DNA from 2 places in the Alkalibacterium putridalgicola genome. Region 2 is predicted to be linked to the other one. Evidence: a T-box and tRNA genes for the amino acid it is inferred to sense, from the RefSeq annotation. Region 2 holds a T-box; the other holds one or more tRNA genes.

Region 1 (15,039 bases), 1.2 Mb from region 2:
GCCTTCTGAGAAATTATACAGGACATGTCCCTGGCCTTCGACTTCATACTCTTTCGGTACCTGTCCCGGAACAACGATCCCTTCTTTTTCTTCCAGTTCTTTGATGGCTTCGATCCACTGCAGCTGATGCTGGGTGTCTCGAGCTAGCAGGAAGCCTAACAGATCACGGATGCCTTTGTCGTCTGTCATTTCATAAAGACGTGCGACCTGCAGTCGACCTTGAGATTCAGCCGTCACATTCATACGCATATCAGCCAGTAGGTTGCCGCTTGAAGCAATGTAACTGGATGTCCAGGCATTTCCATTAGAATCCTTGGGTGCAGCTCCCAGTCCGTTAACAATGGCATGCTGCGGATTCATTCCACCCATGATCGCTGCGATCGCCGGATCCGAGTTGACCGCTTCTTCCTGTGCCGATGTTGGTGCACCGTCAAGTAAATGGGCCACCATGGTCGCCAGCATCTCAACGTGCCCGATTTCCTCAGTCGCTGTGTCCAGTAAGAGATCCTTGTACTTTTCGTTGCCTCTGGCATTCCATCCCTGGAACAAGTACATGTTCATGACGGTCATTTCTCCCCACTGACCACCTATGATTTCCTGTATCCTTCTGGCCATCACTGCATCCGGTTTGTCGGGTTTTGCATGGTACTGCAGTTCTTTCTTGTGTAAAAACATAGACTAACACATTCCTTTCTGTTTATTTTAACTACAAGAATAAATTACCACCAGTAAATGCTATATACAAATCATATGATTCTGTATTCGCGTTAAGATAATAACAAAAAGAATCCTCCAACCAGAATATTGATACTGGTTGAAGGACTCCTTTACTCTCTTATTCGTTAAACTAAGCTTATTTATTGGTAGTCAGTTTCTTTTTGCTGTTATTTTTTGCATCCCGCGTTTTTAAAGTGATTTCTCCTTTAGTTGCTCCAAGAGTCACTTTGTCACCAAGACTGATTTCACCTGCAAGCAGTGCCTCACTCAAACGGTCTTCGAATTTATTCTGAATGGCTCGTTTAAGCGGTCTGGCTCCGTACTCCGGATCAAAACCTTCATCGGCAATAACATCCATGGCAGCCCTGGTGATTTTCAACTCGATACCAAGTTCTTGCATACGTGTAACGATGTTTTTCGTCAGTAACTGAACGATTTCTCTCAATTCCTCTTTCTTCAGAGACTGGAAGACGATCGTATCATCGACACGGTTCAGGAATTCCGGACGGAAAGTATTTTTCAATTCTTCACGAATACGTTTCTCCATAGCATCGTGGTCGAAGCGTTTGTCTATCGCACCAAAGCCGACAGATTTTTCATCTCTCAAGGCTGTCGCGCCCAGATTTGAAGTCATGATGAGGATCGTATTTTTGAAGTCGACTTTTCGACCTTTCCCATCTGTCAGCAAACCATCATCCAATACTTGAAGCAGGATATTGAAGACATCCGGATGGGCTTTTTCCACTTCATCAAGCAGGATGACCGAGTAAGGTTTTTGGCGGATCTTTTCCGTTAACTGACCACCTTCATCATAACCCACATACCCTGGTGGTGAACCGACCAGACGACTGGTACTGTATTTTTCCATGTACTCAGACATATCGACTCGGATAAGCGCTTCTTCGCTTCCGAACATCGCTTCTGCCAGAGCTTTAGCCAGTTCCGTTTTACCTACACCTGTAGGTCCGAGGAACATGAATGAACCAATAGGCCGATTAGGATCTTTTAAGCCGCTGCGCGCCCTTCTGATCGCTTTAGACACGGCAACGACCGCTTCCTCCTGTCCTACTACACGCTGGTGAAGAACTTTTTCAAGTTTCAGCAAACGTTCGCTTTCTTTCTGTTCCATTTGATTGACAGGGATACCGGTCCACTGGGATACGACTTCCGCAATATCAGAAGCAGTAACTTCCAGTCGGTCTCCATCGTTCTTTTCACCTTGTTTGATGATTTTTTCCAGTTTTTTACGCTGACGCATTTCTTTTTCTCTGATCAAAGCAGCGCGTTCAAAATTCTGCGACTGAATAGCCTCTTCTTTGCGCTTGATCAAATCTTCAAGCATTTCAGTTGCTTTAGATAAAGGAGTCGGAGAATCGCTCTTGTCCATCCTTACTTTTGAGGCAGACTCATCCATTAAATCGATAGCTTTATCCGGTAATTGTCTTGAAGTAATATAACGTACGGAATAATGAACGGCTGCACGAATGGCATCGTCCGTGATCGATACCCCGTGATGATCTTCGTAACGGTCTCTCAACCCGAAAAGGATCTCTTCTGCTTCCATCTCAGTTGGTGGATCGACGTGAATAGAGGCAAAGCGTCTTTCCAGTGCCGCATCTTTTTCAATGTGTTTCTGATATTCATCTAAGGTCGTAGCACCAATCGTCTGAAGTTCGCCTCTTGCGAGCGCCGGTTTCAGAATATTGGAAGCATCGATCGCTCCTTCTGCACCACCTGCTCCAATCAAAGTATGCAGCTCATCGATAAACAGGATGACATTACCATCATGATAGATCTCATCGATGATCTTTTTCATCCGTTCTTCAAATTCACCCCGGTATTTAGTCCCGGCAACTAAAGACCCCATATCTAATGTCATCAGTCGTTTATCCGTCAGCACCGGTGGTACTTCTCCTGAAATGATTTTCTGAGCTAACCCTTCTGCAATAGCTGTTTTACCTACCCCCGGTTCACCTACGAGTACAGGATTATTTTTTGTACGACGACTCAAGATCTGAATGATACGTCGCACTTCTTTATTTCTCCCCACGATCGGATCCAGACGATCTTCACGAGCCTGCTGTGTCAAATCACGTGCCAGTGAATCCAGTGTGGGTGTTCCGCTCTGTTCATCTTGATTCGCCTTCACATTCCGTCTACTGTTCATTTTGCTTCGTGAACTTTTCTGCTGTGCCCCTAACTTTTTCAGTACAAGCTGTCTGGCTTTTGCAAGATTGACATCAAGATTATTCAAAATTTTTGCAGATAGAATATCTTCATCTCTCAATAACCCCAGCAGTAAGTGCTCAGTTCCAACAAGCGGACGCTTCATTCGTCTAGCTTCATCTGTCGCATATTTGATGATTTGTCTTGCTCTTGGGGAATAAGGAAGGATCGCATGTTTAGGGACTTGTTCCGTCGTTCCATAGCTTGCAAAATGTTCAATTTCTTCTTTGACATCCTGTTCAGTTATATCCAATTCTCTCAGAGTCATACCTGCTATGCCTTCATTTTCTATGACTAAACCTAAGAGAAGATGTTCTGTCCCAACTGTACGGTGGCGGAAGGATTTGGCTTCCTCTTGGGCTATAAGCAGGGCTTTTTTTGCTTTATCTGTAAATAGTTCATTCATATTTCTTAGTCCGCCTTTCTTTTATTCGGCTCTTCGTAACATAGATTGGCTAACATCGAACGAAGCAAATTTGCCCGAACCCGATTATCTGTTACGCGATCACCCGTATAAAGTGACTTATCCATTGCCACTATCATTAGTTTTGCTTCACGCTTGCTAATTATTTTTTCATCATAAAGTTTTTGAACGACCGACTTCGCGTCTCTTTCAGATATGTTGTTCCCTATGATTTCGATCATGGTATTCAACATATCTAATTCGTCCAGTACTTGAACTTTAATAATACGAATATAGCCACCTCCGCCACGTTTACTTTCAACAAGGTAACCTTTTTGAATAGTAAAACGGGTGTTAATGACATAATTGATCTGGGACGGGACACAATCGAAAAGTTCAGCGATCTCACTTCGTCGGATCTCAACTTGCTCTTTCTGCTTCAATACCTTTTTCAGATAAGCTTCAATGATATCTGTCATATTTTTATTTTCCATTATGATCAATAAAGAGATTTACTCACGACACAAACATACTGCTGAACAGTTTGTTGCATCTACTCTTCGGGTTCCCTCCTTTTCACATGTTTCTGATTAGGAACGTTATTTGTTTGACTATTTTTGACTAATAATAATTATACCAATAAACAGATAGAATTAAAAGTGAGAAGCTGAGGAAGTAACCGTATCTTTATACAGAAAAAAGTGATCTTAGAAGTTACCTAAGATCACTTTTCATATATTATTTGAACGCGCCCTAAAGGACTTGAACCCTCAACCGCCTGATCCGAAGTCAGGTGCTCTATCCAATTGAGCTAAGGACGCATTGTGACAGAATAGATTGACTGCAAAAAAATGAGCCGTGCTGGGCTCGAACCAGCGACCCTCTGATTAAAAGTCAGATGCTCTACCAACTGAGCTAACGGCTCTAAAAACAAAATGGAGGTTAACGGGCTCGAACCGCTGACCCTCTGCTTGTAAGGCAGATGCTCTCCCAACTGAGCTAAACCTCCGATGATTTTTTAAAATAAAAAAAGAGCTGCACGGCAACGTCCTGCTTTCACAAAGGGAAACCCTTCACTATCCTCGGCGCTGGGAAGCTTAACGGCTGTGTTCGGAATGGGAACAGGTGGGTCCTTCCCGCCATCGTCACCGCACAGTGACTCTTCTTTTTATTTTTTTGAGAACTCTGTTCTCTCAAAACTAGACAGTTGATTTTACGTACACATAACGTTTTTCTACAACACCGCATCTTACCCTTAAGCCACCTTTGGTGGTTAAGTCCTCGACCGATTAGTACTGGTCCGCTCCACATATCACTATGCTTCCACTTCCAGCCTATCTACCTGATCATCTTTCAGGGGTCTTACTTCCTTAAAGGAATGGGAGATCTCATCTTGAAGGGGGCTTCACGCTTAGATGCTTTCAGCGTTTATCCCGTCCACACATAGCTACCCAGCGATGCCAATGGCTTGACAACTGGTACACCAGCGGTGTGTCCATCCCGGTCCTCTCGTACTAAGGATAGCTCTTCTCAAATCTCCAACGCCCGCGACGGATAGGGACCGAACTGTCTCACGACGTTCTGAACCCAGCTCGCGTACCGCTTTAATGGGCGAACAGCCCAACCCTTGGGACCGACTACAGCCCCAGGATGCGATGAGCCGACATCGAGGTGCCAAACCTCCCCGTCGATGTGAACTCTTGGGGGAGATAAGCCTGTTATCCCCAGGGTAGCTTTTATCCGTTGAGCGATGGCCCTTCCATATGGTACCACCGGATCACTAAGCCCGACTTTCGTCCCTGCTCGACTTGTAGGTCTCGCAGTCAAGCTCCCTTCTGCCTTTACACTCTACGAATGATTTCCAACCATTCTGAGGGAACCTTTGGGCGCCTCCGTTACATTTTGGGAGGCGACCGCCCCAGTCAAACTGCCCATCTGACACTGTCTCCCGACCGGTTAACGGTCGTGGGTTAGAGTGGCCATACAGCGAGGGTAGTATCCCACCAACGCCTCCACCAAGACTGGCGTCCTGGCTTCATAGGCTCCTACCTATCCTGTACAAGCTGTACAGACACTCAATATCAAACTACAGTAAAGCTCCATGGGGTCTTTCCGTCCTGTCGCGGGTAACCTGCATTTTCACAGGTACTATAATTTCACCGAGTCTCTCGTTGAGACAGTGCCCAAATCGTTACACCTTTCGTGCGGGTCGGAACTTACCCGACAAGGAATTTCGCTACCTTAGGACCGTTATAGTTACGGCCGCCGTTTACTGGGGCTTCAATTCAGAGCTTCGCCGAAGCTAACCCTTCCTCTTAACCTTCCAGCACCGGGCAGGTGTCAGCCCCTATACATCTTCTTACGAATTAGCAGAGACCTGTGTTTTTGGTAAACAGTCGCTTGGGCCTATTCACTGCGGCTGACCAATTGGTCAGCACCCCTTCTCCCGAAGTTACGGGGTCATTTTGCCGAGTTCCTTAACGAGAGTTCTCTCGATCACCTTAGGATTCTCTCCTCGACTACCTGTGTCGGTTTGCGGTACGGGCAGCCTACTTCTCACTAGAAGCTTTTCTCGGCAGTGTGACATCGGATACTTCGGTACTTAATTTCCCTCCCCATCACAACTTGTCCTTAAGAGAAAAAGCATTTGACTCTTTCTCAGACTTGTTGCTTGGACACGCTATTCCAGCAGCGTGCACATCTTAGCCTCCTGCGTCCCTCCATTGCTCAAACAAAGCAGACTGGTACAGGAATATCAACCTGTTGTCCATCGCCTACGCCTTTCGGCCTCAGCTTAGGTCCCGACTAACCCTGGGCGGACGAGCCTTCCCCAGGAAACCTTAGTCATTCGGTGGACGGGATTCTCACCCGTCTTTCGCTACTCATACCGGCATTCTCACTTCTAAGCGCTCCACAAGTCCTCACGATCTTGCTTCAACGCCCTTAGAACGCTCTCCTACCATAGAACCATTGGTTCTATCCGTGGCTTCGGTATCTTGTTTAGCCCCGGTACATTTTCGGCGCAGGGCCACTCGACTAGTGAGCTATTACGCACTCTTTAAATGATGGCTGCTTCTAAGCCAACATCCTAGTTGTCTAAGCAGCCCCACATCCTTTTCCACTTAACAAGAATTTGGGGACCTTAGCCGACGGTCTGGGCTGTTTCCCTTTCCACTACGGATCTTATCACTCGCAGTGTGACTCCCGGATCTACATCTGTGGCATTCGGAGTTTATCAGGATTCGGTAACCCGATAAGGGCCCCTAGTCCAAACAGTCGCTCTACCTCCACGATGCATATTATCCGAGGCTAGCCCTAAAGCTATTTCGGAGAGAACCAGCTATCTCCAAGTTCGATTGGAATTTCTCCGCTACCCACACCTCATCCCAGCATTTTTCAACATACTTGGGTTCGGGCCTCCAGTGCATTTCACTGCACCTTCACCCTGGACATGGGTAGGTCACTTGGTTTCGGGTCGACGACGGCATACTCTACGCCCTATTCAGACTCGCTTTCGCTGCGGCTCCACCTCTTCGGTTTAACCTTGCATGACATCGTCACTCGCCGGTCCATTCTACAAAAGGTACGCCATCACCCATTAACGGGCTCTGACTACTTGTAAGCACACGGTTTCAGGTGCTGTTTCACTCCCCTTCCGGGGTTCTTTTCACCTTTCCCTCACGGTACTGGTTCACTATCGGTCACTAGGGAGTATTTAGGCTTGGGAGATGGTCCTCCCGGATTCCGACGGAATTTCTCGTGTTCCGCCGTACTCAGGATCCCGGCTAGGCAAGGTTGAATGTCGCATACGGGGCTTTCACCCTGTCTCGCATAACTTTCCAGTTATTTCTGCTATTCTCGCTTGTCCATGTCGCCAGTCCTACAACCCCAGAAGGCAAGCCTTCTGGTTTGGCCTCTTCCCGTTTCGCTCGCCGCTACTCAGGGAATCGCATTTTGCTTTCTCTTCCTGCAGGTACTGAGATGTTTCAGTTCCCCACGTCTACCTTATCCATAGCTATGTATTCACTATGGATATATCACTTGATGAAAAGTGATGGGTTCCCCCATTCGGAAATCTCCGGATCAAAGCTTACTTACAGCTCCCCGAAGCATATCGGTGTTCGTCCCGTCCTTCATCGGCTCCTAGTGCCAAGGCATCCACCGTGCGCCCTTATTCACTTAACCTGACGGTTAAGGGTAATTATAGCGATGAGAGTTTCGTCTTAAAACAAAACTGTTCTCAATTTCTATTTCTCGGTGTTGTTTCTTAACATTTGTGTTTGTTATAAAATCAACTATCTAGTTTTCAAAGAACAAAGCGCAACTCTAAAAAAGAATTGCAAATGGAGCCTAGCGGGATCGAACCGCTGACCTCCTGCGTGCAAAGCAGGCGCTCTCCCAGCTGAGCTAAGGCCCCATCATATTAAAATGAGAGAACAAAAAAATCTCTCAAAACTAAACAAAGTAAAAGCAACCTGTGCAAGGTTCCGTTTGCCCTAATGGCAATATCCTTAGAAAGGAGGTGATCCAGCCGCACCTTCCGATACGGCTACCTTGTTACGACTTCACCCCAATCATCCATCCCACCTTCGGCGGCTGGCTCCCAATAAAGGGTTACCCTACCGACTTCGGGTGTTACAAACTCTCGTGGTGTGACGGGCGGTGTGTACAAGACCCGGGAACGTATTCACCGCGACGTTCTGATTCGCGATTACTAGCGATTCCAGCTTCATGCAGGCGAGTTGCAGCCTGCAATCCGAACTGAGAATGGCTTTAGGAGATTAGCTAAACCTCGCGGTCTCGCAACTCGTTGTACCATCCATTGTAGCACGTGTGTAGCCCAGATCATAAGGGGCATGATGATTTGACGTCATCCCCGCCTTCCTCCGGTTTATCACCGGCAGTCTCGCTAGAGTGCCCAACTGAATGCTGGCAACTAACAATAAGGGTTGCGCTCGTTACGGGACTTAACCCAACATCTCACGACACGAGCTGACGACAACCATGCACCACCTGTCACTCTGTCCCCGAAGGGAAAGCCCAGTTTCCTGGGTGGTCAGAGGATGTCAAGATCTGGTAAGGTTCTTCGCGTTGCTTCGAATTAAACCACATGCTCCACCGCTTGTGCGGGTCCCCGTCAATTCCTTTGAGTTTCAGCCTTGCGGCCGTACTCCCCAGGCGGAGTGCTTAATGCGTTAGCTCCAGCACTGAAGGGCGGAAACCCTCCAACACTTAGCACTCATCGTTTACGGCGTGGACTACCAGGGTATCTAATCCTGTTCGCTCCCCACGCTTTCGAGCCTCAGCGTCAATTACAGACCAGAAAGTCGCCTTCGCCACTGGTGTTCCTCCATATATCTACGCATTTCACCGCTACACATGGAATTCCACTTTCCTCTTCTGCATTCAAGTCTTCCAGTTTCCAATGACCATCCACGGTTGAGCCGTGGGCTTTCACATCAGACTTAAAAGACCGCCTGCGCTCGCTTTACGCCCAATAAATCCGGACAACGCTTGTCACCTACGTATTACCGCGGCTGCTGGCACGTAGTTAGCCGTGACTTTCTGGTTAGATACCGTCAAGGAGGTGCCAGTTACTACACCTCTTGTTCTTCTCTAACAACAGAGCTTTACGATCCGAAGACCTTCTTCACTCACGCGGCATTGCTCCATCAGGCTTTCGCCCATTGTGGAAGATTCCCTACTGCTGCCTCCCGTAGGAGTCTGGGCCGTGTCTCAGTCCCAGTGTGGCCGATCACCCTCTCAGGTCGGCTACGTATCACTGCCTTGGTAAGCCATTACCTTACCAACTAGCTAATACGCCGCGGGGCCATCCATAAGCGATAGCCGAAGCCATCTTTAATGATCTAAGCATGCGCTATGATCACCTATGCGGTATTAGCACCCGTTTCCGGATGTTATCCCCCTCTTATGGGCAGGTTCCCCACGTGTTACTCACCCGTTCGCCACTCTTCCGCACTCTGCAAGCAGAGTGCTTCATCGTTCGACTTGCATGTATTAGGCATGCCGCCAGCGTTCGTCCTGAGCCAGGATCAAACTCTCATTTTGGTAGTTTGAAATAGCTCAATTTAAATAGTGTGAGTTAAACATGTTAACTCGTTTGTGTTGTCCTGATCCGATAAATCGGATCGAAGACCCCTGCACATTTGGTTGTTTTACTTTGTTCAGTTTTCAAAGATCTCATTCGTTCAGACGTTGACGACGTTTCGTGTCAACTCATATAATATTACAGGCTTTTGTTTTCGTTGTCAAGAACTTTTTAAAATTATTTTAGAAAACATTTCAAAGTTGTAAGCGTTCCCTTTACCTCTACGACAACTACTTAAGTATATCTGGTCGAGAGCAAAATGTCAACAATAAATTTATAAAACCTCGCTGCTGAAATTCAATCGTTGTTTTGCAGCAACGAGATTAATAATAACAGGTATTCTGATTTTCGTCAAGGATTTCCAGAAACTTTTCTCACTTTTTTTCTTTTCTGATAATAATAAGGATCATCCGCCTTTTTCAGGCGTAAAATAAAGATGACGCTTTGAATACTAGGAATAGATCCCTGATTCAAAGCGTCCCTGTATTTTTTAATGTTATCTACATAAAGGTTACTTATTATCCTCTTTATCTGGGGCTTTTTCAGAAGTGCTCTCATGGTTTTCTTCGAATCGATCCTTTTCTTTATGCCTTTTCAGTTTAGCTATTTCAATGGTCCGTTTTAGCTGAGTGCTTCTGACTTTTTCACCACTTACGGCTACTTCGATCGGTTTGACTTCATACTCCCCTGCCACATCACCATAGTATTTATTGTATCGCTTCTTAAACTGCTGGAAGACGTAGACGACAAGCACCTTCAAGATAGCATATATCGGCACACCGAATATCAGTCCGAATAAACCTAACAAGTCACCTGCTACCAGCAAGACAATGATGATCGTTAACGGGTGGACGTTGAGCTGTTTTCCCATGACGTTCGGTTCGATAAAGTTACCGTCTATAAACTGTACCGCCATCCAGACGAGTACGAGCTGGGCAACCATCCACCATGAATCGATCAAGGCAATAACGAGCGCAGGTATAAACGCCAGTGTCGGACCAACGTATGGAATAATAGATGTGAATCCGGCTATTATCGCCAGGACACCATTATATTCCAGACCTATTATAGAGAAACCTATGAACATCATTATCCCGATCGATGTTGCAATGATCAGCTGACCTTTTACATACGCACCAACTTGTGTGTTTACTTCAGAGGATACGCGAATAAGGTCTTCTCTCCATTTGGGAGGTGTAACAGATAAAAAGGCACGGAAAAAGCGCTGTTCATCTTTAAGCAGGAAAAACAGAATAATTGGAAAGGTAACCAGTGTCACGACGACGTTAGTCAACCCAGATACAAAACTCGACAAACCACTGAAGCCGTTCGAAAGATACTGGTTGATGTTATCAGGTATTCCGGTAACAAAGCTTTCCCCTTCTTGAATAAATGATTCGATTTCACCTCCAAAGGGAAGATCATCTACCCAACTCGTCACTGAGGCGGTCAGCGAATCTATGAAACTCGGAAATTCTTCAATGAACATGGTCAGCTGATCCCGAAGCAAGGGATACAGCAGGATGATGCCCAGCGTCAATAGCCCGATGATCAGCAGGAATAGAATAGTCACACCCACTATTCTCTTCACACCCCGTTTCTCCAGAAAGTCTATAAATGGATTGAACAGATAATACATTAACAGGGCGATGACAAAGGGCATCAGGATATTCGAAACAAGCACGAGTATTGGCGTGAATATATAACTGACTTGATTGAATAAAAAGAAAGCAATACCTATAAGTATGATAACGACCAAACTGAAAATCAGGTCACTTGCTCCCAGAAAATTTATCCACCTGGTTTTTTTCATTTTTTCTCCTTCTTTCTGCATCTTACTTTTCTTACTCTCTATATTATAGGACATTCACGCTAAATACGAGAAAAAACAATCACAGAGACACGTCCTAAAAAAAGAGAGATGCTCATCGCATCTCTCTTGGTCACTTTTAAAATTTTATTTAATTGTTGTCGGTATTTTTCATTGTCGGGAACAGCAGAACGTCTCTGATCGTGTGAGCATCTGTCAGAAGCATCACTAAACGGTCGATACCGATACCCAGCCCTCCAGTCGGCGGCATACCATATTCGAGAGCTTCAATGAAATCTTCGTCGATTTCCTGAGCTTCCTCATTACCCTGAGCTTTTTCTTTCATTTGCGCTTCAAATCGTTCGCGCTGATCGATCGGATCATTCAACTCGCTGAATGCATTCGCATATTCGTGCTTGGCAATGAACAGCTCAAAACGATCTGTAAAGCGTCCATCTTCTTCGTTCTTCTTGGCCAGCGGAGAAATCTCCAGAGGATGGCCATAGACAAATGTCGGCTGGACTAACTTGTCTTCCACAAACGTTTCAAAGAATTCGTTGACTACGTGTCCAAAGGTTGCATAATCATCGATCTCGACGTTATGGTCCTGGGCCAGCTGACGGGCTTCCTCATCCGTATAGTGTTTATAAAAGTCGATACCTGTTTCTTCTTTGATCAGATCGACCATATGGCGACGTGCCCATTTTCCACCAAGCTGAATGGTTTCTTCACCATAAGAGATCTCGGTTTCTCCCAACACTTTCTCTGCTACAGTCTGGATCAATACTTCTGTCAAATCCATAACATCTTCCATATCGTGGAAAGCTGTATAGAGTTCCATCATCGTGAATTCAGGATTGTGTGTGGTGTCGATCCCTTCATTACGGAAAACCCGACCGATTTCATAGACCTTTTCCATACCACCGACGATCAGTCGTTTCAAATGAAGCTCGATTGCGATACGCAGATAAAGCTCCATGTCCAGGGCATTATGATGGGTAACGAATGGTCTGGCTGCTGCTCCCCCTGCAATATTGTGCAGAAGTGGTGTCTCCACTTCGAGATAACCTAAGCCGTTCAAGTGATTTCTGATCTCCTGAATGATTTGACTGCGTTTGGTGAAACGCTCGAAACTATCCTCATTGGCTATCAAATCAAGGTAACGCTGACGATATTTCTGTTCAACGTTCGTCAATCCGTGATATTTATCTGGCAAGGGACGCAGAGCTTTAGATAGATAAGTCAGCTTTTCAGCCCTTACAGTCACTTCGCCCGTATTGGTTTTCATGACTGTTCCTTCGATACCGAAAAAGTCACCAAGGTCTGCCTGCTTGAAGCTTTCATATTGCTCGTCGCCGACAGCATCTTTTCGTACGTAAATCTGTATCAAACCATTTTTATCTTTCAGATGCGCGAAACCGGCTTTCCCTTTGCCGCGCTTGGTCATCAGACGACCCGCAACAGAAACGTTTATCTCTTCATCGTGCAGTTCATCCTTGGATTTCTCTTCATACCTTTCATGTAATTCAGAAGAATAATGCGTGCGTACATAGCGGGAACCAAAAGGATCGATCCCCCGCTCTTTCAAGTCATTCATTTTTTCACGACGTACAACTAACTGGTCTGTTAAGTTTTCATGTGTACCATTTTCTTGAGACACTACAGTCACTCCATTCCTCACTCTTTTATTCACTCTTATATTTAGATCCTCAGTAAAGTCGACACTTCACTATTAATGCGCTGAATTTAAATCCATTCATACTGGATTATCGTACCATAACTCTTGATTCTCATAAAGAAAAATGTGCAAAAAGGCTACGGCTGTTCCGTTTCTTCCTTCAAGGCATTCAGTTCTTCTTCGTCAAAATGGTAAGTGGTCCGGCAGAAATGACATACCGCATCCGCACCATGATCTTCGTCGATCATTTCCTGTATCTCTTTTTCCCCCAAGGAAACGATCGCATCTTTGAACCGTTCTTTTGAACAGTTGCATTTAAAGGATACCGGCATCGTTTCCAGGATGCGAGCTGAGCCATCTTTCACTAATCGGTCCAGGATCTGTTCCGGCGTTTCTCCTTCATCCATCAATTTGGAAATCAAAGGCAGCTCCGCAATTGCTTCTTCTACTTTTCCGATCGTTTCCTCTGAAGCATTGGGGAGGACTTGGATCATGAATCCACCAGCTGCTTTAACCGTCTCATCCGGGTTGACGAGTACGGATAAGCCGATAGCCGAAGGGACCTGTTCACTGTTCGCCATGTAATAGGTGAAATCTTCCCCCAGTTCTCCGCTGACTAATGGGACCTGTCCCACGAAAGGTCGTTTCATATTCAAATCTTTACTGACTGTAAGCATGCCTTCTGTTCCCACAGCCCCTCTGACATCGATTTTTCCGTGTTCGTTGAGAGGCAGACTGACCTCAGGATGTTTGATATATCCTTTAGTCTCCCCTTTACCGTTACTGTCTACGAGTATATAACCGACTGGACCATTTCCTTCAATACGTACAGTCAATGTTTCTTCTCCTTTAAGCGTGGCACCGAGCAGCGTCGTTCCTACCATGGCACGACCGAGAGCCGCTGTCGCAGCACTCCAGGTCTGATGATTTTCCTGGGCTGTCTTGACCATATCCGTTGTATCCACGACATACACACGGATCTGATCATTGTAGCCTAATGCTTTTAATAATTTATCTGACATAAGTCACATTCCTTTATATATATTAGTTTTCATCCGTTTACATGGAAAGAAGAGGATGCGATAAAATCGCCATCCTCTTCTTTGCTTGTTACGCTTTTGGTTCGTCGTCTGATTTATCTTTTTTCTGACTGTCTGAACTTTCAGCATCTGACTCTTCGGATGACTGATCGTCCTGATTCTCTTCAAAACGCTTCTCACGTTCACGTTCTTTTTTCTCACGTGCCGCTTTGATTTCTTCAAACGTTTTCCCGATTTCTTCGTCTTCAGGATCTCTTTCCGCCTCTTCTTTTTCAGAAGGGAATTCTGACGGAGCAGAAACGTCTTTCGAAGGCATTTCACCTTGTTCAAATAATGATTTGATTTGTTTTTCATCCAGCGTTTCTACTTCAAGCAGTTTCTGAGCGATCAGATCATGTGCATCTTTATGTTCTTCAAGAATGCGTCGCGCTTCAGTATGTGCTTCATTCAGAATACGCAGAACTTCCTGGTCGATCTGATAAGCAAACTGTTCAGAGTAAGCCTTAGACTGAGAATAATCTCTGCCAAGGAATACCTGGCCGCCGCCTTCATACTGGACCGGTCCGAGCAAGTCACTCATGCCGTATTCAGTAACCATGCTTCTGGCGATCTGAGTTGCCTGCTGGAAGTCATTCGATGCACCGCTTGACTGAGAATCGAAAATGATTTCTTCAGCCACACGTCCACCCAAGAGTCCAACGATCTGTTCGAACAATTCTTTCTTGGTCATTAAGAAGCGATCTTCTTTAGGGAGCATGATGGCATATCCGCCGGCTCTGCCTCGAGGAACGATCGTTACTTTATGAACGATTCGTGCATCACTTAATACAAGACCAACGATCGTATGCCCCGCTTCATGATAGGCAACCATTGAACGTTCAACTTTAGAGATGACACGGTCTTTCTTCGCAGGACCTGCAATGACACGGTCATGTGCTTCATCGATATCGAGCGCTTCGATCTGCTTGCTGTCACGTCTGGCTGCAACTAATGCAGCTTCGTTCAGCAGATTTTCCAGGTCAGCCCCGGAAAAGCCTGGCGTCTGTCTGGCGATGA
Region 2 (15,039 bases):
ACCAAGACAGCCGTAAACAAAGCAGAAGAAGAGATGATCGAAAAAACGCTGCACCGCCTGGTCAAAGTTAAAAAAGGCGAGATCATGCTGGGACGTATCATCAGACCGGATAACGACGTGCTGGGGGATGGCGAAAAACAGGAAACATTCTTTAAAGAGACCTTGGATGTCCTCCTTCCTGTATATAAGGAATTACTGGATCTTTATCAAGAAGAGGAGAGAAAATGAAAACTGAAAAAGAAAAAATGACCGGCGGAGAAATGTACAGACCTGATGACCAGCAATTAGTAACAGAAAGAAGGGCTGCTCATCTGAAGGCGCAGGCATTTAACCGTGCGGAGACAGATCAGGAGAGACAGGAAATCATTAAAGAACTGTTCGGGAGTACAGGAGAAAACATCACAGTGGAACCGACTTTCAGAACGGACTATGGACAGAACATCCATGTAGGAGAAAATTTCTATGCCAATTTCAATTGTGTCTTTCTAGACGTCTGTCCGATCAGAATCGGAAAAAATGCGATGCTAGGACCCGGAGTCAGCTTAGTAACACCAGAGCATCCATTAGAAGCAGAAGCCCGGAATTCAGGCTATGAATTCGGTAGGCCGATAGTGATCGGAGACAACTGCTGGATCGGTACAAATGCAACCATCGTCGGTGGAGTGACACTTGGCGATAATGTGGTTGTGGCAGCCGGGGCTGTCGTAAAAAAATCATTTCCAGATAATGTTATTATCGGGGGGGTTCCGGCTGGAATCATCCGGACGATCGATAATGATTAGGGTATAAAGGGTCATAGATTCATTATTTAATGTTATGTACACGAGTTTTCTGCATATCTTTAGACATTTTTTGCTTGTTTAGATATGATGTAAGTATAGAACTCTTCTTAAACTGCTTTGAATAAATGGGCAGTTATGAAGAAAATAATGAATGGAAGGTGAAGCACATGAAAGAACTGTTTACATTTCCAACTGATGAACTTCTGCAAGAAAATGAGGTCGTAGTATCGATATCGCTTAACTCTGAATCAAACTCTTTTGAAACAGAAGCTAATCAGATTCAATTTCAAAATTTATTAAAAGAAGCTAAAGAGAAACTCTGTGAAAAATATGACGAAAAATATTGTGATTCATTACTTGAAAAAGTCGAAGGGCTTAGAACAAATACTGATTTCTGGAGAAAGGTGACGGATAGTGTAATCATCTATATTACTCCAGATGATGTGTATTACTATAGACTAAGTGTCCCTGTCCACAATGGAACAGTGGTATCTGACCAGGCTTATATTTTACCCCTGATTTCAAACTTTCAATACATCAGTTACTATCATTTACTGTGCCTGAATCATGATAAATTCAGATTGTTCAATGGTCGCGGTAATAAAGTTCAGGAAATTGAATTGCCTGAAGATGCACCAACGACATTGACTAAAGCATTGGGTGAAGAGCTGACAGGCGGCGCATTGAATGTTGCTGATTATGCTGGCGGTGCAGGAACAGGTATGTTCCACGGTCACAATGAGAAAAGCAACGAGGTGGAAATCGATCAGGTAAACTACTTCAGAGCAGTTGACAAATATATTTATGAGAATTTTTCTAAACCAACTGAACTCCCACTAGTACTGTTTGCTTTACCTGAAAATATTGCTGATTTTGAAAAAATATCCAAAAATGAATTTCTGGATGACACAAAAGTTGAAGCTTCACCAGCCCAACTTTCCGTCAACGACATACAGGATAAAACCAGTGAAGTCGTGAATGAAATCGTCAATAGACGCTACCAGAAACTGGTAGACCGTTACGAAGAAACCACACCGGAATTCAAGCTTGGTGCCCAGTATGCTGACTTGGCAATGGCGAGCATTCAAGGGAAAATCGATACACTACTACTGGAAGACCATTATCAGGTACATGGTCGTATCGATGAGAATGGACAATACCACGAAGGTACGGAAACGAATATTTACGTCAATCAGCTTGTCCACAACGTTTTGAAAACGAACGGTCAGGTATATGTACTGGAAACGGCCAGCATGCCATCAGATACAGGTATCGCTGCTCTGTTAAGATTCTAGGTCCAGACACTATTTGAATGATTAAAAAGAAACCTCTCAAAATCAGATACACTTCTGGTTTTGAGAGGTTCTTTAATTAGAAGACTATTGTGTGTTGACTAATCGGTTTAATACAGGTATACTAGAAGTTGTGTAAAATACCGCAGCAGAAAGTGGTAACCGCGTCAACAGTTTCTTGCCATGTTAGTTATGAGCTCAATTGTGTAACCAGCGGCTGCAAAGGTGAAGATTGAAAAGAAACTGCACGTATTACTGAGCTTTCACACGTTATTTTACTCCATATACTATAACAATGGAGGAATTTTATTATGTCAAGATATACAGGACCATCATGGAAAAAATCAAGACGTTTAGGTATTTCTTTAACAGGAACTGGTAAAGAAATCGCACGTCGTCCTTACGCACCTGGTCAACACGGACCTACAGCCCGTATCAAATTATCAGAATACGGACTACAATTAAAAGAAAAACAAAAATTACGTTTCATGTATGGATTAAATGAACGTCAATTCTTTAACTTGTTTACAGAAGCAGGTAAAATTCGTGAAGGAAAACACGGTGTCAACTTCATGATCTTACTTGAACAACGTCTGGACAACGTCGTTTACAGACTTGGTCTGGCAACAACTCGTCGTCAAGCACGTCAATTAGTAAACCACGGACACATCACTGTTAACGGTAAACGCGTTGATATCCCATCATTCCGCGTATCAGTTAATGATGTCGTTGGTGTTAGAGAAAAATCTAGAGACATGAAAATCATCAAAGAATCTGTCGAATCATTATTTGGTCGTCCGGACTTTATTTCATTCGATGATGAAAAATTAGAAGGAACACTTACACGTTTACCATTACGTGAAGAAATGCCTGCTGAAATCGAAGAAGCATTTATCGTTGAGTACTACAACAGATAATAAAAGACAAGATAATAATGAAAAGGCTGAGACATTCAAATGTCTCAGCCTTTTTTTGAGCCAGCAGGATAGCTAAACTAGTTTTATCATCTTAAAATAACTATCTTAATAAAGAAGAAGTCTTGTTTAGCAGGTTGGATTAGTGACTTGAATTTTTTTATGGAAGAATCAAGTTCAGCACATGATAAACGTCCTGAACTTAACTATTTTCTGAAAAAGTGGAGTACAGCACTTTTTGAACGGTCTGAACTCAACGATTCAGTGAAAAAGTGAAGTACAGCAATTTACGGACGTCCTGAACTCGACTATTCACTGAAAAAATGGAGGCAGAACCGATAATGGATATAAAAAGACCAAAAGAAATCTCTCTTTTACAGAAGATTCTTTCGGTCTTTTTATATTTTCATTTTTTCTAGTCAGATTACACGTAATAGTAAGAAACGACAGGTCATTTAGATATGCAGGTGCTGCAATAATACACTGACAAATTCTTCCAACATTAAACGGTCCTCTTCTGTGAAGCGGTTTTTAACCGGTGCATCCATATCCAAGACACCAATTTTCTTTCCGTCTTTTATCATAGGCACAACGATTTCAGACTGACTTGCCGCGTCACAGGCGATATGACCAGGGAAAAGGTGAACATCGTCGACGATAAGTGAACGCTGTTCTTTCAAAGCTGTTCCACAGACGCCGTCGCCTTCTTTGATCCTGATACAGGCTACTTTTCCCTGGAAGGGGCCAAGAATCAGTTCATTATCATTTTCATCCCACAGGTAAAAACCTGCCCAGTTGATATTTGAAAACTGTTCTGAGAGGAGTGCAGAGGCGTTACTCAGATTTGCGATCATATTTGTTTCGTCTGCTATAATGGCCGCCAGTTGTTTATTCAGCATGTATTTGATTTCGTTCGACATAAGTTAATCCTTTCTCTATTAAATTTATTTAATTTGCTTGCTAGTATAACATAATTCACTTAAGTTTGATATACTAGACAAAAGAGTGAGAATGCCATAAAAGGCAAAGATGTGTTGGAGGCGAAAGAATGACAGTTGAATTAATCATTACATTAAGTATTGTTATACTTGCTATATTGATCTATACCGTTACATATTTTATCAGAAAGAAACATTACGAGAGAATCGATGAGCTGGATCGCATAAAAAAAGAGTTGTATTCTAAAATGCCTTCGGACAAGATCCGGACTTTAGACAAAATGATGATTACAGGCCAGTCAAAAGAAGTCGCTGACAGTGTCATAGCTGACGTCAATATTATTGAGGGCAAGAATCTCCCGGCTGTCGAATCGCACTTGTTTGATGCTGAACAGGCAACGGACCGGTACCGTTTCAACCAGTCCACCAAAAGCGAACAGAAGGCTGAGGAATTACTGAAAGAGACTGAGGAAAATATCCTGCTCACCTCTGAAAAAATGGATGAACTTTTACAGAGAGAACAGGCAAATCTGCGAAAAATTGATTCGATCAAAAAACGTTATCATAAAGTAAGGAAAGAATTATTGGCGAAGAGCTTTACATTTGGTGAATCGATCAACAGCCTGGAAGATAGGTTGGGTGTAATGGAAAATCTCTTCACTTCGTTTTCTGATTTAACTGCTTCCGGTGACCATGAAGAAGCTAAAAAAGTGGTCAATCAGCTGGAATCCCGGTTGACAGAAATGGAAGCTATGATAGTTTCCATACCGGAACTCAACAGTAAGATCGAGAATGATTATGAGAAACAGCTTGAGGAAATTAAAGAAGGATACGAAAAGCTGATCGAACAGGATTATATTTTCCCAGAATCTTTTGATATTGAAGAACATATCAGTCAACTGTCAACTAAAATCGTCCAGTTGAAAGGTCTGCTTGCTCAACTTGAATTAGAAGAAATAGAATCTGAACAAGCCAATGTAGAACAGATTATTGATGAGCTGTATGATGCTATGGAAAAAGAAATCAATGCCAAGTACTCGCTTGAAAAACTTTTGAGAAAATTACCAAAGATCATTTATTACGTTACAAATCAGAGCAAGGAATTAAGTCTTGAGATCGATCGTATCGGACAGAGCTACCAGCTTTATCAGGGAGAACAGGAAACTTATGGTGAAATGAACAATGCGATGCAGGAACAGAAAAACGTAGTAGCAAGCCTGACCGAACAAATCGAAAAAAATAGTATCGCTTATTCAGATGCTGAAGAACTGCTGCTCCAAGCCTTTAGTCAACTGGAAAACCTCTCACATTCTTACGATACATTGTCAGAGAGTTTGTATGCTTACCGTGATAAAGAAAAAGAAATCAAAAAAGATTTGGAAGAGATGGAGCATGCGCTGAGAGAGATGAAGAGATATATTCAGGGAAAACACCTTCCTGGGCTGCCGGATGATTATCTTGACCTATTCTTTTACACAACGGATCATCTTGAACAGTTGTCAGTGGAATTAGCCAGACCAAGATTGGATCTAGAAGAAGTGACTCGTCTTCATGCCCTTAGTGATGAAGATATCGAGCATCTGGCAGATAAAACAGAAGAGACAGTAGACAATGCGTTACTTACTGAATTGACAAGTCAGCGTCTCTATCGATACAAAGAAGACTATCCTGGAGTCATGGAAACGATCAAGTACAGTGAAGCCTTGTTCCTGGATGAATATAACTATGAAACCTCACTTAAAATGGTGAGAGAGAAACTTGAATCGATAGAACCGGGGGCTTTTGAAGAAGTGAAGTCTCTTTATAAGAAAGAAATGTCAAACGCTCAATAATGACATACACAGACTCTTGGACCGTAGGATGTTTTACGGCTGAGAGTTTTTTTTTAGGTGTGTTTCGATAAGTGACGAATATAGCTTGAAGCTTGTAAGGATTTTGTTATAATATATAGAGTTTGATGATAACGAGAATCAAGAAGAGGTGCAAGATGATTTATTTTGATAATTCTGCAACGACAAAAATCGATCCATCCGTGTTAGCGACGTATCGATCTGTCAGTGAGCAGTACTACGGCAATCCGTCAAGCCTGCATCAGTTGGGAGAGCAGTCGAGGCAGTTATTAACTCAGTCGAGAAAACAGATAGCGGAGTTATTAGATGTCAGCAAAGAAGAGATTTATTTCACCAGCGGCGGAACCGAAGGGGATAACCTGGCTATAAAAGGCACTGCTATAGAAAAGATGGACTACGGACGCCATATCATCACTTCGTCCACGGAACATCCAGCCGTTATACAAAGCATGGAGCAGCTGGAAGCACTGGGGTGGGATGTTACTTATCTATCAGTTGATGAAAAAGGGCAAATAAGCCTTGAGGAACTCGAGCAGTCACTGAGAAAAGATACGGTTTTAGTATCGTTGATGGCAGTCAACAACGAAACAGGTAGTCTTCAGCCACTTAAAGAAGTAGGAGAACTGCTGGAACTTTATCCGTCTGTGCACTTTCATGTGGATGCTGTTCAGGCTATCGGAAAAATAGATCTGGATTTAAATGAGTCAAGAATCGATATAGCTGTCTTTTCCGGTCATAAATTTCATGCACCCAAAGGAACTGGATTTATATATGTGAAGAGTGGAAGAAAACTGGCGCCCTTGTTAAGTGGCGGCGGACAGGAAACAGGTCTTCGAAATGGAACCGAGAATGTTCCTGGCAATGTAGCGCTGGCAAAATCACTGAGATTGCTGATGGAGAATAAAGAGGAGACTGCACAAAAATTATTAGATATGAGGAAATCGCTGTTGGCGTATTTTGCCGACCTTGACAGAGTGACTGTTTTTTCACCAGAAGAAAGTGCTCCCCATATTGTCTGTTTTGGAATAAAAAATATCAAGGGAGAAGTCGTGGTTCATGCCCTTGAAAAACACGGCATTTATATTTCAACAACAAGTGCCTGCTCGAGCAGAAAAAAAGATAATATCCATTCGATCAGAGAAATGGGTTATTCATTAAAAGAAGCGGAGTCTGCCGTACGAATAAGCTGGAGTCAAATAAACACGCTGCAGGAAGTCGATGCATTCAAGAGCGCAGTCGATACCGTTTATTCACAGTTGAAATCAATTGAGTAGAGGAGAACAAATTTGGAAATCACAGAATTAATGATAAGATACGGTGAATTATCCACCAAAGGCAAAAACAAAAAGATATTTATTAAGAAATTAAATAAAAACGTTACAAAAAAACTGAAAAAATATGACCAGGTAAAGGTGAGTTACAATCGCGACCGCATGCATGTCAAACTTCATGGTGAAAATGCTGAACCGATTATTTCAGAATTGAATGACATATTTGGTATACAATCATTTTCGCCTATAGTCAGGGTCGAAAAGTCAGTCGAAGAAGCTGAAAAAGCCGTCATCGAACTGATCAGGAAAAACTATACTCCGGGCATGTCATTCAAGATCAACACCCGACGCTCAGACCATTCATTTGAATACGATACTAACGACATCAATCGCATGCTGGGCACAGCAGTGGAAGATGCTATGGCAGATATCCATGTACAAATGAAAAACCCGACAGTGACCGTTAGGGTCGAAGTTAGAAATAGGGGGATCTTTATATCGGTAGATACCATTCAGGGGCAGGGGGGGCTGCCAGTCGGTTCTTCCGGCAAAGGGATGCTTATGCTTTCTGGAGGTATTGATTCACCTGTAGCCGGTTATCTTTCAATGAAAAGGGGCATGGAAATAGAAGCAGTCCATTTTCATAGCCCTCCATACACGAGCCCGCAGGCTTTAAAGAAAGCCAAAGATCTGACGGCCAAGCTGTCTCGTTTTGCTGGAGAAATTATATTTATAGAAGTTCCTTTCACTGAGATCCAGGAACAGATCAAGAAAGAAGTTCCAGATGAGTATTCCATGACGATCACAAGAAGAATGATGATGCGACTGACGGATGAGATCCGTAGAAAACGTAATGGCTTAGCTATCGTTAATGGAGAGTCTCTGGGGCAGGTCGCATCCCAGACACTTGAAAGTATGCTGGCGATAAATGCTGTGACCAGCACGCCTGTCCTGCGTCCGCTTATTTCCACAGACAAGAATGATATTATAGATATCGCGAAACAAATCGATACGTATGAACTGGCCGTACAGCCTTTCGAAGACTGCTGTACGATTTTTGCACCAACCAGACCGAAAACGAAACCGAAATTACAGAAAGTGGAAGACTTTGAGAAAGCGATCGACGTTAATGGGTTGATGGACCGCGCATTAGAAGGTATGAAGATCGAAAAGATCGGCATAGAAACGGACGAGAACAAAGAACGCGAAAAAACCTTTGCTGACTTGTTATGATGTTTTAGTTGCAAAACCTCTTCCGAAACAGTTAAACTAAGGGTATACTATAGGAAAGAAGGGGAAACAATGGACGTAATGATGAAAGGTGAAAAATTTCAGACAAACGGACCCGTTCCAGAAGTAGGAGATAACGCTCCTTCCTTTAATCTTAAAAACCTGAACAATGAAGACGTTAAACTTTCCGATTATGAAGGAGAAGTCGTTATTTTAAGTACTTTCCCGGATATAACGACGAGTACGTGTGCAAGACAGACGGATACCTTTAATACAGAAGGTAAAGAGCTGAAAAATACCACAGTCCTCTCGATCTCTGCCAATACTGTTGAAGAGCAGGAAAAGTGGGGGCAGGCAAAAGATGTGGACACTGTTTTACTGCATGACAGCGAACGCAACTTTGCCAAGGAATATGGTCTATATATTGAAGATATGGACAAAATCGCACGTGCCGTATTTGTCTTAAATAGACACGGACAAATCGTTTATAGAGAAATCGTGAAAGAAATGTCCGGTGACCCAAATTACGAAGATGCTTTATCAGCTGCGCGTCACGAAGAAGCTGAACTGAGTTAATATAAATGAATAAATCAAGGCAATGATCATGAGTAGTATCAATAAAGAGGATCTTAGAGAATGGGTGTCTGGTGGAAATCCCTGATCGATCATATTGAGAAGTAGCATGTGAGCTATACAGTGAACAAAGAAGTAGCTGTAACTGGACTGACAGACCATTAAAACTGTTGTTAAGAGATCACTGTTTTTTAATTACAGTGATAATTTAGGTGGTACCGCGAAGCATTCGTCCTATATCCATAGGATGAATGCTTTTTTTATGAGAAAAAAGGAGTGATCATTTTGGAAAAATCGTTAGACATGTCAAAGAAGTATGAGCCGTCAAAAGTAGAAGAAGGGCGTTATGAAAAATGGCTGAAGGAAGATTTGTTCAGACCGGATGGTAAAGGGACAGAACCTTATTCCGTCGTTATTCCTCCACCCAACGTGACCGGAAAGCTGCACTTAGGTCACGCATGGGATACAACACTTCAGGATATCATTATCCGTCAGAAGAGAATGCAGGGGTATGATGCATTGTGGCTGCCGGGGATGGATCACGCTGGAATCGCGACGCAGGCAAAAGTAGAAGAAAAACTAGCTCAGGATTCCATTTCAAGATATGACCTGGGTAGAGAGAAATTTCTCGAAAAAGTTTGGGAATGGAAAGAAGAATATGCTGGAAATATCCGCAGACAGTGGTCGAAAGTAGGTATTTCCGTCGATTATTCAAGAGAACGTTTCACTTTAGACGAAGGTCTGAATGATGCTGTAAACAGAGTATTTGTCGACTTATATAATAAAGGACTTATTTATCGCGGCGAATACATTATCAACTGGGATCCCAAGGCACAGACTGCCTTGTCAGACATCGAAGTGGACCATAAAGATGTCAATGGTGCATTCTACCATATCACGTATCCTATCGTGGATGGTGAAGGCGAAGTGGAGATCGCAACGACACGGCCGGAAACCATGCTTGGTGATACAGCCGTAGCTGTTCATCCTGAAGATGAAAGATATCAGCACCTCATAGGTAAAAAAGTGCTGCTCCCAGTGGTCGAAAGAGAACTGACTGTCGTAGCAGACGATTATGTGGACCGGGAGTTCGGGACAGGTGTGGTCAAAATCACTCCAGCACACGACCCGAATGACTTTGAAATAGGTAAACGACATAACCTGGAACAAGTGAATGTCATGAATGATGACGGCTCAATGAATGAACTAGCTGGAAAGTATGAAGGCATGGACCGCTTCGAAGCACGAAAAGCTCTTGTCAAAGATTTGAAGGAAGCCGGCAACCTCATCAAGGTTGAAGAAATGACACATAGCGTCGGTCATTCCGAACGTACAGGTGTGATCGTTGAACCTAGACTATCCACACAATGGTTTGTTAAAATGCAGCCGCTGGCAGAACAGGCGCTGAGAAATCAGCAGACTGAAGACAAGGTCAACTTTGTCCCTGAACGGTTCGAAAAAACATTCAACAACTGGATGGAAAGCGTTCATGACTGGGTCATTTCAAGACAGTTATGGTGGGGGCACCGCATCCCAGCCTGGTATCATAAAGAAACCGGTGAACTGTATGTGGGAGAAACAGCTCCAGAAGACAGCGAAAACTGGGAGCAGGACAATGATGTTCTGGATACATGGTTCAGTTCAGCTTTGTGGCCGTTTTCTACCATGGGATGGCCGGATACAGATTCAGAAGACTTCAAAAAATATTTTCCGACTAGTACGCTGGTTACGGGCTATGATATCATCTTTTTCTGGGTCAGCCGCATGATTTTCCAGAGTCTGGAATTTACCGGCAAGGCGCCGTTCAAGAATGTACTGATCCATGGATTGATTCGAGATGAACAGGGCAGAAAAATGAGCAAGTCGTTAGGCAACGGTATCGATCCGATGGAAGTCATCGATCAGTACGGCGCTGATGCCTTGAGATGGTTCTTATCCAATGGTTCAGCACCTGGGCAAGATGTGCGCTTCAGTTATGAAAAAATGGATGCTTCTTGGAACTTCATCAACAAGATCTGGAATGCCAGCCGCTATGTTATCATGAATCTCGAAGATTTCTCATTTGAGGATATCGATCTTTCGGGAGAAAAATCTATAGCAGACAAATGGATACTCGCTCGCTTGAATCAGACCATCAGACAGGTGACTGAGCTGTTTGAAAAATTTGAATTTGGTGAAGCCGGCAGAAGACTGTATACCTTTATCTGGGATGATTATTGTGACTGGTATATTGAAATGAGTAAAGAACTGCTTATTCAGGGTACAGATGAACAGAAAGTGACGACCCAATCTGTCCTGGTCCATGTACTGGATCAGACACTGCGTCTCCTGCATCCTATCATGCCGTTTGTGACAGAAGAGATATGGGAACATATCCCGCATGAAGGTCAGTCTCTTGTCGTTGCAGAATATCCTGAAACGGTAAGTGAGTTTGACGATCAGGAAGCGATCACCAACATGGAGATGCTTATTGAACTGATCCGTTCTGTTCGTTCCATTCGTCTGGATGCCAATCGTCCGCTATCTAAAAAAATCGATATCCTGATAAAAACTAAAGGTGAAAAAGAGAAAGCCTTCTTAGTCGAGAACCGTTCCTTTATCGAACGTTTCTGTAATCCCAATGAACTGGTGATCGATACGGAAGTGGAAATACCTGGAGAAGTGAAGTCCGCAGTCATTTCTGGAGCGGAAGTATATCTTCCACTAGCGGGTCTAGTCGATATTCAGGAAGAAATCCAGCGTCTGGAACAGGAAAAAGCCAAATGGCAGCAGGAAATGGATAGAGTAGAGAAAAAACTGGCAAATGAAAAATTCGTGCAGAATGCACCGGAAAAAATCGTGAATGCTGAAAAAGAAAAAGGACAAGATTACAAAGAGAAGTACGAGGCGGTAACGAACCAGATCGAAAAATTAAAACAAGTCAAAGAAGGGTAAACATGAATAAAGTAGTCGTATTTGACATGGATGGTTTGATGTTTGATACAGAACCGCTATACTATAAAGCGAATCAGAAAACGGCTGATGCCTTAAGCATTCCGTTTGACTATTCCTTTTATGAGAAGTATATCGGAGCAAGTGAAACTGATTTTTTCCAGGCCATGTTTGATCAGTTTCCTAAAAACAATGTCCAGCAGTTCATCATTGACAGCAAAAAAGATGTTGAGGACCTTCTGTCATCTGAACCGCCTGCGATAAAAAAAGGCCTAGTCGAACTGCTCGCTTATTTAAAAGAGCAGGGGTATAAGACGGTCGTGGCTTCCAGTTCAGAACGGAAGTTAGTGGAAAAACTTTTAGAGATGACCGATCTCAAAGGCTACTTCGATGCGTATATTGGAGGAGACGAAGTCGCGAAATCCAAGCCTCATCCTGAAATATTCCAGAAAGCAGTCCAGCTTGTCGGGGGATGCACAGTCTGATGTGCTGGTTCTTGAAGATTCGCTCAATGGTGTTCGGGCAGCATATGAAGCCGGTTATAAAGTAGTCATGGTCCCCGATCTTTTAAAACCGTCGAAAGAAGCTAAAGCTAAAGCATTAGAAATCTGTGAGGACTTGGAGAAAATTCTTATCAAAATAAAAAGTGAGAATTTTTTTTAAATGACAGTATATATTGAAGAGAAGATAAAATCTTCTCTTCTTTTTTATTGGAGGGAATTCTATGCTTAATCAGAAATTTGTTGATGTTCCACAAGAGTCAAGACCTAGAGAAAGGATGGCCGAATATGGTCCTGAAGCACTCGCTAACCATGAACTGCTGGCAATACTGCTTCGAACGGGAACAAGAGATCAGAATGTCCTGCAGCTCAGCATGCAGGTTTTTTCAAACTTTGATGATTTGTACATGTTCAAAAATGCTACTCTGGAAGAACTTTTAGCCATACCGGGAATAGGGAAAGCAAAAGCCTTCGAACTGTTGGCAACGATCGAATTGGGTAAGCGTCTGGCTAAAACAACAGTTCTAAAAGAAGGAGCAGTCACGTCTAGCCAGTATGTAGGAAAGCTGTTACTGGAAGAACTGAAAGGCTTGCAGCAGGAACTGGTGGTGGGGTTATTTTTAAATACAAAGAACGAAATAATAAAAAAAGAAACGATTTTTAAAGGTGGGTTGAATTCTAGTGTTGCTCATCCAAGAGAGATATTCAAAGCGGCTATAAAATATTCCTCTGCACGTATAATCATAGCCCATAATCATCCTTCCGGGAATCCTGAACCTTCAGACGCTGACCTGCGATTTACAGAGAGGATGTGTGAAGTGGGAAAAATCGTCGGTATAGAACTTCTTGATCATTTCATTATTGGGGAGGACCAGTACATCAGTTTGAAAGAATATGGAGCCTTGTGAATTTCGATGTTTTTGACAGAGTGGTCATAAGATATTTCCCATAAAAAAGTGCTAAATACTTGCATAAAATAATATGGCGTGGTACTATGAATTTAGCATTTTGTTAGGGAAAGAAAAAAGTAATGTGTAATAACATTCCGATTCGTACCTATAGCAATAATGTGAAATAAATTGTGCTTTAAGGCACGAGGAGGAACAGTAAACATGGAAAACGGTACAGTAAAATGGTTTAACGCAGAAAAAGGATTTGGATTTATCGAGCGCGAAGGTGCAGACGATGTATTCGTACACTTCTCAGCTATCAACGAAGAAGGATTCAAATCATTAGAAGAAGGTCAAGCAGTTACTTTCGATATCGAAGAAGGCGCACGCGGACCTCAAGCAGCTAACGTAGAAAAAGCTTAATACTAAACTATTATAATTTTTTAACCGAGTAGGGTATCTATCCTGCTCGGTTTTTTAGTGCATAGAAATAATTAATGTGACGTTTCAAATATTAAATTTAAAATAAAGTGTAAGTTAGCTAGTGCATATTGATTAATAAAAAGGTACAATTGTATAATGTAAGTTTAGGATTTATTATGCTAGTATGTGAAAGTGTTGAAAGGAGATTTTTTAGTGTTCTGGTTCAGAAAAAAAGGGGTCGGTATTGATTTAGGTACCGCTAATACAAATGTTTATATAGAAGGAAAAGGTATCGTCCTTGGCGAACCTTCAGTTGTAGCTAAAGATAAAACAAAGGATGAAGTCGTATCTGTTGGTATAGATGCTCAAAAAATGATAGGTCGTACACCTGGTAGTATCGTTGCCTTGCGTCCGATGAAAGATGGCGTAATCGCAGATTTCGATACAACAGCAGCCATGCTTGAATACTTCATAACGAAAGCCGTAGGAAAACGTGGTTCTAAACCTGAAGTCGTTGTCTGTGTTCCCGGTGGTGGAACAGAAGTTGAAAAGAGAGCCATCATCGATGCGGCAAAAATGGCTGGAGCGAGAGATGCCTACTTGATAGAAGAACCGTTTGCTGCTGCAATAGGAGCAGGGTTACCTGTCAATGAACCTACAGGCAGCATGGTCGTGGATATCGGAGGCGGGACCACTGACGTTGCTACAATATCATTAGGCGGGATCGTCAGCAGCCGTACGATCAAAATGGCGGGTGATCAAATGGATCAGTCCATCATTCAATACATCAGAAACAAATTTAATCTGCTCATAGGTGAACGAACGGCTGAAGCGGTGAAAATGGAATTGGGCAGTGCCTCTATTGAAGCTGCTAAAGACATGGGCTCTATGGATATTCGCGGAAGGGACTTATTGACCGGTTTACCTAAGACGATATCGATTCCGGCTATCGATGTGGCAGAAGCCATCAAAGAAGTGATCGAAAGTATTCTTGTCGCTGTGAAGGGAACCCTTGAAGATACATCGCCTGAAATCTCAGCGGATGTTATCGACCGTGGTATCGTCTTGACAGGGGGCGGCGCTTTGTTGAAGCATCTAAGCGATGTTATTGCAGAAGAAACGGATGTTCCTGTATTTGTTGCAAGCAATCCTTTAGATTGTGTAGCGATAGGGACCGGAGAAGCATTGAACCACATGAATATATATAGAAAGCAATCGAGATAAATATGTAAACTAGCGGGAAGATATTCTTCCCGCTAGTTTAATGATACCGTGTATGCGTGTTCTAAAATTAGACACATATACCAGCTGTTCATTTCAAACTGCCTCTACGAACTGACTATAATCTATGGTAAAATAAGCGAAGTTAAATTATAAGAGGTGTCGCAATTGAACCAGTTTTTTACAAATAAAAAATTAATCGTCCTGCTTATCAGTGTGATCAT

What was found. The T-box of region 2 lies ahead of AB4027_RS07990 (valine--tRNA ligase). A T-box ahead of a tRNA ligase gene usually reads a tRNA of that ligase, here a tRNA-Val.
Region 1: it has a tRNA-Val gene. The T-box ahead of AB4027_RS07990 (valine--tRNA ligase) is inferred to sense a tRNA for this amino acid. The anticodon was not compared.

The regions. Positions count from the first base shown of each region.
Region 1 covers NZ_CP162615.1:526,726-541,764, reverse strand. Annotated here, with positions in the region: gene AB4027_RS02765 (manganese catalase family protein) at 1-675, opposite strand, end outside; gene AB4027_RS02760 (ATP-dependent Clp protease ATP-binding subunit) at 854-3,349, opposite strand; gene AB4027_RS02755 (CtsR family transcriptional regulator) at 3,355-3,840, opposite strand; tRNA gene AB4027_RS02750 (tRNA-Arg) at 4,094-4,167, opposite strand; tRNA gene AB4027_RS02745 (tRNA-Lys) at 4,199-4,271, opposite strand; tRNA gene AB4027_RS02740 (tRNA-Val) at 4,283-4,355, opposite strand; rRNA gene rrf (5S ribosomal RNA) at 4,384-4,499, opposite strand; rRNA gene AB4027_RS02730 (23S ribosomal RNA) at 4,616-7,531, opposite strand; tRNA gene AB4027_RS02725 (tRNA-Ala) at 7,691-7,763, opposite strand; rRNA gene AB4027_RS02720 (16S ribosomal RNA) at 7,862-9,415, opposite strand; gene AB4027_RS02715 (AI-2E family transporter) at 9,967-11,268, opposite strand; gene lysS (lysine--tRNA ligase) at 11,417-12,925, opposite strand; gene hslO (Hsp33 family molecular chaperone HslO) at 13,081-13,965, opposite strand; gene ftsH (ATP-dependent zinc metalloprotease FtsH) at 14,054-15,039, opposite strand, start outside.
Region 2 covers NZ_CP162615.1:1,687,756-1,702,794, reverse strand. Annotated here, with positions in the region: gene AB4027_RS08035 (DUF1054 family protein) at 1-228, shown strand, start outside; gene AB4027_RS08030 (sugar O-acetyltransferase) at 225-782, shown strand; gene AB4027_RS08025 (hypothetical protein) at 950-2,077, shown strand; gene rpsD (30S ribosomal protein S4) at 2,386-2,991, shown strand; gene AB4027_RS08015 (GAF domain-containing protein) at 3,444-3,908, opposite strand; gene AB4027_RS08010 (septation ring formation regulator EzrA) at 4,037-5,758, shown strand; gene AB4027_RS08005 (cysteine desulfurase family protein) at 5,914-7,050, shown strand; gene thiI (tRNA uracil 4-sulfurtransferase ThiI) at 7,063-8,280, shown strand; gene tpx (thiol peroxidase) at 8,350-8,853, shown strand; T-box leader at 8,867-9,090, shown strand; gene AB4027_RS07990 (valine--tRNA ligase) at 9,136-11,784, shown strand; gene AB4027_RS07985 (HAD family hydrolase) at 11,787-12,266, shown strand; gene AB4027_RS07980 (hypothetical protein) at 12,268-12,444, shown strand; gene radC (DNA repair protein RadC) at 12,506-13,189, shown strand; gene AB4027_RS07970 (cold-shock protein) at 13,394-13,594, shown strand; gene AB4027_RS07965 (rod shape-determining protein) at 13,808-14,818, shown strand; gene mreC (rod shape-determining protein MreC) at 14,984-15,039, shown strand, end outside.